Regions from separate parts of the Exiguobacterium sp. s95 genome, predicted to be linked through region 3. Evidence: predicted binding sites of a transcription regulator. Region 3 holds the regulator's gene; each other region holds the start of a gene.
What was found. Region 3 encodes LexA, which represses DNA repair genes until DNA is damaged. Its sites were predicted from a motif close to CGAACATATGTTCG; they were not measured.
Positions count from the first base shown of each region.

Region 1: addB (helicase-exonuclease AddAB subunit AddB) is a predicted target of LexA. The motif match lies at 2,417-2,430, and genes of this name have one in related genera.
Region 2: uvrB (excinuclease ABC subunit UvrB) is a predicted target of LexA. The motif match lies at 1,841-1,854, and genes of this name have one in related genera.

Region 1 is NZ_JACSMM010000003.1:37,980-42,438, forward strand. It holds gene KNP99_RS07470 (HAMP domain-containing sensor histidine kinase) at 1-375, shown strand, start outside; gene KNP99_RS07475 (competence protein ComK) at 486-959, shown strand; gene KNP99_RS07480 (hypothetical protein) at 1,080-1,490, shown strand; gene KNP99_RS07485 (hypothetical protein) at 1,563-1,901, opposite strand; gene KNP99_RS07490 (truncated hemoglobin) at 1,961-2,341, opposite strand; gene addB (helicase-exonuclease AddAB subunit AddB) at 2,480-4,459, shown strand, end outside.
Region 2 is NZ_JACSMM010000002.1:116,209-120,667, forward strand. It holds gene KNP99_RS05250 (S41 family peptidase) at 1-519, shown strand, start outside; gene KNP99_RS05255 (PDZ domain-containing protein) at 539-1,702, shown strand; gene uvrB (excinuclease ABC subunit UvrB) at 1,907-3,874, shown strand; gene uvrA (excinuclease ABC subunit UvrA) at 3,876-4,459, shown strand, end outside.
Region 3 is NZ_JACSMM010000001.1:51,054-55,512, forward strand. It holds gene glpK (glycerol kinase GlpK) at 1-428, opposite strand, end outside; gene KNP99_RS00255 (MIP/aquaporin family protein) at 470-1,171, opposite strand; gene KNP99_RS00260 (metal-binding protein) at 1,350-1,823, opposite strand; gene lexA (transcriptional repressor LexA) at 1,854-2,468, opposite strand; gene yneA (cell division suppressor protein YneA) at 2,675-2,962, shown strand; gene KNP99_RS00275 (YneB family resolvase-like protein) at 3,009-3,662, shown strand; gene KNP99_RS00280 (DUF896 domain-containing protein) at 3,776-4,012, shown strand; gene tkt (transketolase) at 4,220-4,459, shown strand, end outside.

The sequences.
Region 1 (4,459 bases), on a different contig from region 3:
GAAGCCGGTCTTGTACTTGGCGAAGGAGAACAATTACGGGTTGCACTTGAAAATGTAATTGATAATGCGATGCGATATGCTGAGACATCGATTGATATTCGTTTATCCGGGACCGAAGAGATAGCTCAAATCGAGATTGAAAACGACGGTCCACCACTCGATTCATCATCACCACTTTTTCATCAATTTTCACGTGGTAAAGAAGGTAAATTTGGTCTAGGTCTTTATATCGTAAAACGTATCGTTGAGCGTCATGACGGGGAAGTTTCAATCGAGAACCAAGCAGTGGGAAATGGAAAAGATAAAGTTTGTGTGATTTTCAAATTCCCACGTCATTTTAAGCCAGAGATGGACCAATCAACGAAAGAACTTTAAAAACGAGATAGCGATATCTCGTTTTTTATATTGGGAAATATCGAACAGTCGAGGGCGTACAGGTGGGTTCTTTGATATAAACAAAGTAATAGAAGAAGGGAGATAGTAGGATGCCACATAACATCACGGAAGAAACGTTAGCTCTTATTCCTCAGTACGGTCAATACGGGGAACCGCAAACACTACTTATTAAAGAACGGTCGGAACTTGTGCTCGAAGGACATCCGATCAAACTGATTGAAGAATCATGTTTGTATTTTGGTTCTTCGATGCGAGGAAGAATTGAAGCAGCACGACATATCTTAGGACCAAACCGAAAAACGCCGGTTTTAATTGATTGGCAAGCACAAACCATCTTCTTTCCGACGACAGCTAAAGAAAAGGCGGAGTGCATCTGGATTAACTTTAAACAAATGAAGACCGTTAAGAAGAGTGGCGGAAAGGTGCAAGTCGAGTTTCAAACAGGACAGCGGATTGATACGGCCGCATCTGCCTATAGTATTGAACGACAGCGGATTAAAACCCTAGAATTAGCTTACGAAATGCAACGACGCTTCCAGGGGACGGGACATGAACACGTTTAAAAAGTGCAGAAAAGTGGAACACTCTAACAGGAAACGTTACCAATGAGAGCGAAATGAACTTGAGTAGAAACTGAATGCGCATTGAAGGGGAGGTGAAGCGGCCGATCTGGTCGCTACACGATGAATGAATCATATGAATGGTTAAACCGTAGAAAATTACAGCCGGGCTTCGGTGTTAATGGAGGACGCCGTTTTATTAGTTCACGGATCGTCCGTCCAGAAAACACGCCCGGCAAACGAATTAAAGATATTAAGCGAACACGCCAACTCATCGTCGACGAGGCAGGAAATCGACGTTGGGTGACAAAGCGAGTAGTCGTCACAGATGCATCAAAACATATGACGATTAACCGCCGCACATCGATTGCGCAAAAAGAAGTAACAGAATCTCGCTTAGAGCAAGTGAAGCAAAAATTATCTTCGAAGAAAGTATTGATTCCCGTTTTAGCGGCGACAGGGCTTGCCGTTGCCGGAGGGGTACTCGCATATGTACTTCGTCGCAAAAAAAGAAACACTCCCGAGAGTGAATAAACAAGCGTATAAGAAAAAAGCCGCGTCCCTCATTTAATCCAGGGACGCGGCTTTCTCTATACATAACCTATCTTAAAGGAAACGTTTTCGAATCGAAGTTGAGAGTGCTTTCTCTGCAATTTCTTCGAGCTGTTTCAAATTCGTCGCGTCAAAACTATCATTATAGAAGCGACCAACGAATTCGACACGATCATAATCGAGTTCCTTGAAAATCAAATGCTTGTGGTCATCATAAAAGACGACACGGAAGTAATCAGAACCGCGCTCTAATGTGACGAGTCCTTTAATATGTTCGAGTTTCTTTTGCTCGTCAGACTTTTCTTCTTCAACCGGTTCCTCTGCAGTTTTCGCCTCTGCTTGTTCGAGTGCCGATTTCACTAAATCAGGTTTCTTATCTTGTTCTTCAGTCATAATTATCGCCTCCATCTTTCATTTTACATGGAAATGGACAGATGAGAAAGAAAAATCCCTCACGGTTCCTGATGAGCCTCACAAATCCGTAAGACGTTTAATGCACCAATTCGTAAGCGCTCCATCAAACGTTCAGCTACAGCTCGATTGGAAAGTGTCTCATAGATGGCCACTTCCATCAACTCCATCCAGCGAAAGGCGTGTTGCTGTTCAATTGGTAAGAGTCGGTGAATCATCGCTAAATTCGTCCGCGAATCATCTAACTCATATTGGCGTGGACCACCTGTTAAGTGTGTCAAAAAAATAACTTGCGCCTGCTCGACACGTTGACGATCATCAGGAAAAATCGGACGAAGTATGGGGTCGGCATAAACAAGTTGATAAAAGCGAGCGACTAGCTGTTCAAGCATCGGTTGTTTTCCGATGTCATCATATAGCATGGTATTCCTCCTGTCTAACTAATTTTAATTGGCTTCAGTGTAGCAAAAATAAGTAGAAAAATATAGCTTCAAAAACGGACGTTTGTTCGTGTTTTATGAGATAATGACGTATACAAAAACGAGCTAAGGGAGGAACTGATGACCATGAATCATATGCACCTCGGTCGTGCCGGAACCGGAAAAACCACAAAATTAATAGAGACTGTAATCAATGAGCTCGAGGAGCGACCACTTGGAGAGCCGATTTATTTTATCGTCCCCGATCAAATGTCATTTGAGATGGAACGTCGAATTGCGACGGATGCCCGCCTATCTGGATTAGTACGGATGGAAGTCATGAGTTTGCGGCGCTTTGCTTTTCATATCATGCGGGATCATGGCAATCAGGCGATTCCGTTTTTAGACGAGACAGGGACACAGTTGTTATTACGTCAAGTCGTCGAAGAAGTTGAAAATGAGTTAAAGATTTTCAAACGGACAAAGAATATGCCCGGGTTTTACAAGGGGCTTGATGAACTGATCGCTACGTTCAAACGTTCGCTCGTCGCTCCAGACATGTTACGTCAAATTAGCGGACTTTCTCCGGAACGCTCGCCGAAACTAAATGATTTAGCTCTGATTTATGAGCGGTTCTCAGAACGCATCGTGGATAAAGCGCTTCATGCAGATGATTACTATACAACGTTACTCGACTTGTTACCGACAGCAGGTCTTGGTAATACACAATTCTTTATTGATGGTTTCTATGAGTTTTCGTTACAGGAACAACAGGTGTTGCTTAAATTGATGGAACTAGCAAAAGAAGTGCATATCAGCTTTACAATCGATGTGAGCGATCCCTATGCGAAACAGACGGAGTTTGGGGTCTCCCAACGTTGTTATATGCAATTGCTCGAACAGATGCAAGACCGACAGCTCGAGCATGAAGAGGTCCATTATGAACGGACGATTAAGTTCAAGTCGGAAGGACTACAAACATTAGAACAATCATTGATGAGTCCTGCCTATCCTCCTGTCGATCATGAAGTGGACGGGGTCACGGTGACAGCTGCCGTCAATCGCCAAGTCGAAACGGAAGCCGCTGTCCGCCAGGCAATCCAACTCGTGCGCCAGCATGGTTACCGGTTCAATGAAATTGCTTTTATCGTACGACATCTTGAACCGTATGCGGATCATTTAGAACGTGCGTTTCAGCTCTATGATATTCCGTATTTCCTTGATAAGCGGGAAACGATGATTCATCATCCGATTGTTGAATTGATTCAGTCTGCTTTAGAGCTCGTCGTCGCCGGTTACCGTGAAGAAGCAGTCTTTCGTCTGCTGAAAACGGAATTGATGCCACTCCCGGCAGATGATCAACGGCTCGCGCTTGATCGATTGGAGACGTTTGTCTTAGAACGTGGCATTAAAGGCACGATGTGGCAAAAGCCGTGGCAATTGAAACGACGCTTAACGGATGAAGTCAGTCTGACGGCGGAGGAACTCGAAGAAGAGGATGAGTTAAACCGGATGCGTCAATTCGTCGTCGATGCGATTACCCCGTTACAAGACCGGTTGAAGAAATCAAAAACAATGAGTGAACATACGCGTTCGCTTTATCAGTTCCTTGAAGAACACCAGTTGACAGATCGGCTGTTCAGTTGGAAACAAGAGGCGCTCGAGCGCAATGAGCTCAGTCATGCCCGGGAACATGATCAAGTATATGAAGCGGTCTTACATTTACTTGAACAACTCGAAGCAGCAGCTCCTGAGACGGAACTGTCGACAGACTTATTCGTACAAATGGTCGAAACCGGACTTGAGAGTCTGCGCTTCTCACTCGTCCCACCATCGCTCGATCAGGTCATCGCGACGGATTATGTCCGGGGGCGTTTACAACGAGTAAAAGTCGCATTTTTACTCGGCGCGAATGATGGTATGATTCCGTTCGTCGAAGACCAGTCGAAACTATTGTCGGAAGGAGATCATGATTTCCTTCACAATCATGGAGTTCCGGTCGGTAAAGCGTCACTGGATGTCTTTGATGACGAATTATACTACCTGTACCACGGAGTGACGGCACCGAGTGAATCGTTGTATATCAGTTATGCTCTTGTTGATGAGGACGGGAAGGCATTA
Region 2 (4,459 bases), on a different contig from region 3:
TCAGCGTCAGAAATTTTAGCCGCCGGTCTGAAAGAAGGCGCCGGTGCAGAAGTCGTCGGTACAAAGTCATTCGGTAAAGGGATCGTCCAAAGTGCGTATGACTTAAAAGATGGCAGTGACCTGAAGCTGACAACGAACAAATGGTTGACGCCAGACGGGAACTGGATTCACAAAAAAGGGGTTAAACCGACCGTTGAAGTCAAACAACCCGCGTATTTCAATGTCACGAAAATATTGACGGATGACAAAGCGCTCAATGTCGGGGACTATGGAAAATCTGTCGAGAATGCACATCTCGTGCTCGAAGCGATCGGTTACGATCCGAAAGGGCAGGATGGGTATTATGGCGACACGATGAAACAAGCAGTCGAACAACTTCAAAAAGATGCCAAGCTCGAAGTCACGGGTAAGATTGACCCGGTGACGGCTTCCGAGATGGAGACACGTCTTTTGAAAAAGTTAGAAGACTCGAAAAATGATGTACAACGCATCAAGGCACTTGAAGTTGCTGCTGAATAAATCACGGAAAGAGGTCTGAATGGGCGTGGAATTATTCGATGGAATCGGTTGGACAGTGATTAGTCTTATCGCTAGTCCAATCCTGTGGTTAGCCATTCTAGTCAGTGTTGTAATCGGTATTCGTCGCGTCAGGCGAGAACGGAACTTGTTCCGCTCGAAATCACGCGATCAACGGACCGACATTTTTGAGACATTACTGCCCGGTCTGCTCGTCGGGATTGTTTTATCTGCAATCAGTTTGAGTTTACAGGTGACCGTCAGCCCGGTCTTCATTGTCGCCTTTACGGCGCTCGCTGCCGTGACATTAGTGATTGGCGTCGTCCGGTTTAACTTGCCGCTTTGGCCGCTCAGCGTTTTGGCACTTATCGGGTGGTTCGTGACGGATGAACGGATGGACGGGATTAAAGAGGTCGACGCGACGACGTTGCTGTTGCTTGCGAGCTTGACGCTGCTGGCAGAATTGGCGCTCGTCGCGTGGCGCGGTCAAAAGCAGTTGTCCCCATCACTCGTCTTATCGAAGCGGGGGCGTTTCATCGGTGGGTTGTCCGCGAACAAACTGTGGTTGATTCCGTTGCTCGTCATTGTTCCAGGCAGTAGTCTCGAGGAATGGTTTCCGCGGTTCGCTTTTCCGGAGTACGTCCCGCTCGTGCTCTTTTTCCCGCTCGGCTTCAGTTTTCTGTTCACAGGAAAATTGCCGGCTGAGTTGATGCGTCCATTGATTCGGGGTCGCGTCATCACATTGTTACTCGCGGTCTTGTTGACACTGGGTGCGTACGTGACGAACCGGGAAGAATGGTTATTCGGTCTACCGCTCCTGCTCGTCTTGCACATCATCTTGCACCAACGGGTCAAACGCTTGAACCGTTCAGCGACGCCGATTTTCCTCAATGGAAAACGGGGTGTCGTCATCCTGGGGACGTTCCCTGGATTACCGGCATCAGAAATGGGGCTCGTACCCGGAGAAGCCATCTATAAGGTCAACGGTGATTTTGTTGATTCCGAGACGAGCTTCTATGAAGCGATTCAAAAGCATAAACCATACTTACGTCTCGAAGTGATGAATCATAATGGAGATGTTCGGTTTGCGCAACGGGCTTTTTATGAACAAGATCATCATGAACTCGGCATCATGTTCGTCAGTGAGCCGGGGAATCGCCGGACGAAAATTCGAACGCTTCAATAATGAGCATCCTCTATCACGTGAGTGGTAGGGGATGTTGTTGTTTCTTGAGTGAACTTTATCTTTTTCAGAGATAATCCGTACCGGGACTTTTTCTTTTTTGGAAAAACGGGTAACTTCCTAGAAGGAGCACTTCATAATCGAATGTTTGTTCGTAAAGTGATACAATAAAGATAGATTTTTTACGGAATGAGGGGGAAGTTAGCGATGGATTTTGAGTTAGTGTCACCATTTGAACCAGGCGGCGATCAGCCGGCTGCCATTAAACAATTGGTCACCGGCGTCAAGAACGGCGAGCGGCATCAAACGTTACTCGGAGCGACCGGAACCGGTAAGACGTTCACCGTCTCGAACGTCATCAAAGAGATTAAAAAGCCGACGTTAGTCCTGGCGCATAATAAAACACTGGCCGGGCAACTGTACTCGGAGTTCAAAGAATTTTTCCCGAACAACGCGGTCGAGTACTTCGTCAGCTTTTATGATTACTATCAACCGGAAGCGTATGTCCCGTCGACGGACACGTTCATCGAAAAAGACTCGTCCATCAACGATGAGATTGATAAACTCCGTCACTCGGCGACATCTTCCTTGTTTGAGCGAGATGACGTCTTGATCGTTGCGTCCGTCTCGTGTATCTACGGTCTCGGTAACCCGGAAGAATACAATAATCACGTGTTGTCGCTTCGTGTCGGCAACGAGATGGGGCGTAACGAGATGCTCCGTCGTTTGATTGACATTCAATATGAACGAAATGACATCGACTTCCAGCGCGGGCGGTTTCGTGTCCGTGGTGATGTCGTCGAGATTTTCCCGGCGTCACGAGACGAACAATGTGTCCGTGTCGAATTTTTTGGTGACGAAATCGAACGGATTCGCGACATGGATCCGTTGACAGGTGAAATCATCGCCGATCGTGAACATATCTCAATCTTCCCGGCGTCCCACTTCGTGACGGGGGACACACGTCTTCAAAAAGCAATCGCGAACATCGAAGTCGAACTTGAGACGCAACTCGCGAAGATGCGTGAAGACGGGATGTTACTTGAAGCGCAACGTCTTGAGCAACGGACGAACTACGATCTCGAGATGATGCGTGAAATGGGTTACTGCTCAGGAATTGAAAACTATTCCCGTCATTTAAACCTGATGCCGGAAGGATCGACGCCGTATACGCTCATCGATTACTTCCCGAAAGACTTCTTGCTCGTCGCCGATGAGTCGCACGTCACGTTACCGCAAATCCGCGGGATGTATAACGGTGACCAGGCGCGGAAACAAGTCCTCGTCGAGCATGGTTTCCGTTTGCCGTCAGCGAAAGATAACCGGCCGCTTCGTTTTGAAGAGTTTGAAGAGAAGGTCAGTCAAGCAATTTATATCTCAGCGACGCCGGGACCTTATGAGCTCGAGCACTCAAAAGAGATGGTTGAACAAATTATTCGTCCGACGGGACTCGTCGATCCGACAATCGAGATTCATCCGATCACGGGTCAAATCGATTACTTGATGGACAACATCCGGGACCGCGTTGCGAAAAATGAACGGGTTCTCGTGACGACATTGACGAAAAAAATGTCGGAAGACTTGACCGATTATTTAAAAGAGAACGGTGTCAAGGTCAACTACATGCACTCGGAAATCAAGACGCTCGAACGGATTGAAATCATTCGCGATCTGCGGCTTGGTAAGTATGACGTACTCGTCGGGATCAATCTGCTTCGTGAAGGACTCGATATTCCGGAAGTGTCGCTCGTGACGATTCTCGATGCGGATAAAGAAGGTTTCTTACGGTCCGAGCGATCATTGATTCAGACGATCGGACGGGCGGCCCGGAACTCGGAAGGGCACGTCGTCCTGTTTGCAGACAAGATTACGGATTCGATGCAACGGGCAATGGATGAGACGGAACGTCGGCGCAACATTCAGCTCGCGTTCAATAAAGAACACGGCATTACGCCGAAAACGATTCAAAAAGACGTTCGCGGTGTCATCAGTACGACGATTGAAAGTGATGATACGGTCGAAAAACTGGAGAAATTCAATAAACTGAAAAAACCGGAGCGCGAAACGCTACTCGAACAGTTGGATCAAGAGATGCGACAAGCAGCGAAAGACATGCAATTCGAGCGCGCAGCAGAGCTTCGAGATCTTATATTAGAATTGAAAGCAGGTGCCTAAGTTGGGAGACAAGAAAAACAAGATTATCATCAAAGGCGCTCGCGTCAATAACCTTCAAAACATCGATGTCGAAATCCCGCGCGATCAGCTCGTCGTCTTGACGGGCTTATCGGGATCCGGTAAGTCATCACTCGCGTTCGATACGATTTATGCGGAAGGGCAACGACGTTATGTCGAAAGCCTCTCCGCTTATGCACGCCAGTTTTTAGGGCAGATGGATAAACCGGACGTCGATGCGATTGAGGGACTTAGTCCGGCAATTTCGATCGATCAAAAAACGACGAGTAAAAACCCCCGCTCGACTGTCGGGACGGTGACGGAGATTTATGATTACCTCCGTCTGCTGTATGCGCGAATCGGCAAACCGATCTGTCCGAACCACGGGATTGAGATCTCGAGTCAAACGATCAGTCAGATGGTCGACCAAGTGATGGAGTTACCTGAGCGGTCGCGGTTGCAGATTTTGGCACCGATTGTTTCCGGACGAAAAGGGGCGCATGTCAAAGTCTTTGAAGATTTGAAAAAAGAGGGCTTCGTTCGTGTCCGTGTCAATGGCGATACGATTGATTTAACGGATGACATCGC
Region 3 (4,459 bases):
CATTTGACTTTTGTTCCTGAGAAGTAGGCATCGATGAGTAAGCCAGTTTTATCGCGGAATTTTTGATTGAGTCCTTGTTCTTTTAGCTCATCACAAATGTCGGCCGTTTGACGCGATTGCCAGACAAGGGCATGATAAACTGGTTTTCCCGTTTCCTTGTTCCAGACGACTGTCGTTTCACGTTGGTTCGTAATTCCGATGCTCGCGATTTGACTCGGTTTGATGTCAGCCGTTCCGAGTGCATCCGCCATGACTGCTAAAATCGAACCCCAGATTTCATTTGCATCATGCTCGACCCAGCCTGGTTGTGGGAAGTATTGTTTGAATTCACGTTGAGCAGAGTTGACGATTTGACCATCATGATCGAAAATGATGGCGCGTGAGCTTGTCGTTCCTTGGTCGAGTGCTAAAATATACTTGTTTTCCATCTGTGAGTCCCCCTTGAATAGTTAAGATACCTAATGCTCAATCAAAATAGCAGTTGATAGATGAAGACGGCGATTGCGCCTCCGATGATTGGTCCGACAATCGGAATCCATGAGTAACCCCAGTCTGATGATCCCTTACCCGGAATCGGTAAGATCGCGTGGGCGATACGTGGACCAAGGTCACGGGCAGGGTTGATTGCATAACCCGTCGTACCACCAAGCGAAAGACCGATGACGACTACGAGGAGACCGACGATCAATGGATTGAGTCCGTCTGCAAACGTATTCGCTCCAAGCGCCAAGATACCAAAGACGAGAACGAATGTCCCGATGATCTCAGATACTAAGTTTGATCCCGTATGACGGATTGCTGGACCTGTCGCGAAGACACCGAGTTTTGCGGCTTGATCTTCTGTCGCTTCAAAATGTTTCATGTAATGAAGCCAAACGAGTACTGCGCCAAGGAATGCTCCGACAAGTTGAGCAGCGATATAGATAGGTACATCTGCCCACGGTAAGTCAGAATTGAGCGCGAGCGACAAAGTAACCGCTGGGTTCAAGTGGGCACCACTGGATGCCGCGACGTAAACACCGGTCATAACGGCGAGACCCCAAGCGAGCGTGATGACAATCCAGCCACCATTTTCAGACTTGGTTTTCTTCAGAACGACACCGGCGACGACGCCATCCCCGAGTAGGACGAGAATCAATGTTCCCATCATCTCACTAATAAAATTACTCATGCAAAAACCCTCCCTTTGGATTAAAGCGAATAATGCCTTTCTATTTAAACCTAACCCGAATTGATAACGTTTTCAATACAAATAATTGAAATATAGGAATCGAAATTTTCAATATTTAGGTTTAAAAAAATTAGAATTGGATAATAAAAAGACTTTTTCCATGATTGAATGGAAAAAGTCAGGATCGACGTTTTTTTCGTTTCTTTTTAGGGCGGAACCAACTACTCGTATGATCAAGGATGATATGAATCGTACTTGCGGTCATCACACCGATAATAAAAGCAGGCATGACGTCAATCAATGAGTCGACCGTGCTTGCTTGGATGATTTCACTATAGAAGGCTAAAAAGAGTAGCGGAATCAATAAAGCGGCACTGTAGAGTAGGCGGATGACATCTCCGATGATTAAGCCATGCGACCAGATGGAGCGGTGCGGCATAATTTTAACGTATGGCATCCAAAGGACACGCAAAGGGCCAAAACGATAGTAAGGTTCCGATTTTAAGTCTAAGTCGGGCGAAAGCCATAAGGTCCCGACGGCGATTCCGACAGCGGTCGGGAGCCAATCCGTTTGGTTCGTTGCGACCGAATAAACAACATATCCCGTTAGGGCAACGGAGTTGACCGTATCATGTACATTTCCAGAAGGCATGAAAAAAGACCAGCTTAGCTGGTCCCTCTCTTAGTGAATCGTCCGGTAAACGCCGATGACCTTGCCAAGAATCGACACGTTATCGAAATACATCGGGTCCATCGAGTCATTTTCTGGTTGAAGACGTACCTGTTGATCTTCTAAGAAGAACCGTTTGACTGTCGCTTCACTATCTTCGGTCATCGCAACGACAATCTCCCCGTTTTCTGCTGTGTTTTGTTGACGCACGATAACACGATCGCCATCAAGAATACCTGCATTAATCATCGATTCGCCATCAATCGTCAACATAAAGACGGTTTCATTTCCTACATAATGTGCAGGGAGTGGGAAATGCTCTTCTATGTTTTCAATCGCAGTGATCGGAAGTCCGGCAGTTACCTTGCCGATAACGGGGACATGGACGATCGCTTCGTTGATTTCTTCAGGTTTATCAAGCAATATTTCAATCGCGCGTGGTTTCGTCGGGTCACGGCGAATCAGTCCACGTTTTTCTAGACGATCCAAATGACCGTGTACCGTTGAGCTTGAAGCAAGACCAACAGCTTCACCAATTTCGCGAACTGAAGGTGGATAGCCCTTTAACTTCACTTCAGCGATGATGTAGTCAAGGATTTCTTGTTGACGTTTAGACATTTTCCGCATACGAATTGCCACCTCTTTCCGGATTGGTTTTTTTAGGATTTAGGAATATATGTTTCTAGAATTACTATAACATAGAACAAATGAGCGCACAAACAATTGTTCGATGTTTTTGTATTGACCGAACACTGGTTCTGTGTTTATTATAGATTATGCGAACAATTGTTCCGAGAACATTTATTCTAATAACCTATTTGGAGGGATTCATGATGATTCATTCTATTCGTACTCATGCCTTTTCAATTCTGTTTTATACGCTCAGTTTTGCTTTCATTCTTTTTCTTTTAACACCACGACCGGATGAAAAGGTCCACCGATTACTTACGGCGTCAGTCACGGTAGATGAGAACGTAACAGTCGAACAAGTAGCTGAAGTCTACAATGATGGTTCGATGACGAATCAAGAATACATCGACTGGCTGATCAAGAACAATGAGCTCGAAACAAAACATGTCATTTCGAAAGACAAAATCGTTGTACCAATCGCACAACAATGACAGAATATAAAAGTTGTTGAATGAACGAACAGGGGTGTGAGGTACGATGAAAGTAGTAATCTACTGTCGCGTCTCGACGGAAAAAGAAGCACAAGAGAGCTCACTGGAGCGGCAAAGAGCAGAACTGTCGGGACTCGCTTTAACAAAAGGATTTGAAATCATAGATATCATCGTCGAAAAAGAAAGTGGCTATGATGTAGAGCGAGAAGGGATGTTGACCGTTCTTGATTATGTAACGCGTCATCTGGTGGAAGCGGTGCTCGTGACGGACGATACACGAATCGGACGAGGAAACGCCAAAATCGCGATTTTGCATACGTTCAAAAAACATGATGTCCAGTTGATGACGATGGAGTCAGACGGTGAATACCAACTGGCAGATGCGGAAGCGATGGTCCTCGAAATCGTTTCACTCGTTGAGGAATACCAGCGTAAGCTCCACAATGCAAAAATCGCACGCGGCATGCGACGGGCTGTCGATAATGGTTTTAGACCCGAACAAAATCTCAATCGGCAAGGCGAGAATGCCGGCCGCAGTCGAAAGGAAGTCCCGATTGAAGAAATCGTTCGATTACGTGAACTTGGTTTGACGTTTGCTGACATCGCGACGACCTTACGCGGCATGGGGCATGATATTTCGAAAGCGACGGTCAATCGGCGTTATCTTGAATATAAAGAAGTTGTCCAGTCTTATGAATGAAAGCAGGTGTTGTGTCATCTTGACGCGACAAACTTGCTTTTTTTTTTCGGGTCTTTTACAGTAAGGTTACTATTAAAGTGCTCCACGTTGAGTCAAAGAGAAAGAGGGATATTATGTTATCACAAGAACAACTCGATCGAATTAATGAACTTGCCAATAAATCAAAAGTCGAACCGTTAACGGAAGCTGAGACGGCGGAACAAAAAGAATTAAGAACGGCCTATTTAGAAGCATTTCGTGGTTCGTTCAAAAATCAAATGATGGGCATCAAAATCGTTGATGAAGAAGGAACGGATGTTACGCCTGAAAAATTGAAGCAAGCACAAGAAGAAGAACGCAATAAACAGTAAGCAAGTTTTGTATGAATGAAAGCTGCGTCGCTCAATCCGTGAGCGAGGTAGCTTTTTTAATGGGAAAATCAGTAATGTGTATCATGAAAGTCGCTTGAAAAGGGCAATAGAGAGCGCATTCATTTTAATGTGACATACTATTTAGAAAAGTTGTATCACATTTCTGTGTGTGCTAAAATGATATAGAATTTGTGAAAAAGAGAGAGGATGATTGTTTTGACGAACATGACAACAGTAGAATTACTAGCAGTAAATACGATTCGTACCTTATCAATTGATGCAGTACAAAAAGCGAACTCGGGCCACCCGGGAATGCCGATGGGTGCAGCACCGATGGCATTTACATTATGGGCGGATCATATGAACCACAACCCTAAAAATCCAGAATGGTTTAACCGTGACCGTTTTGTACTTTCAGCAGGACACGGTTCAATGCTTCTCTACTCA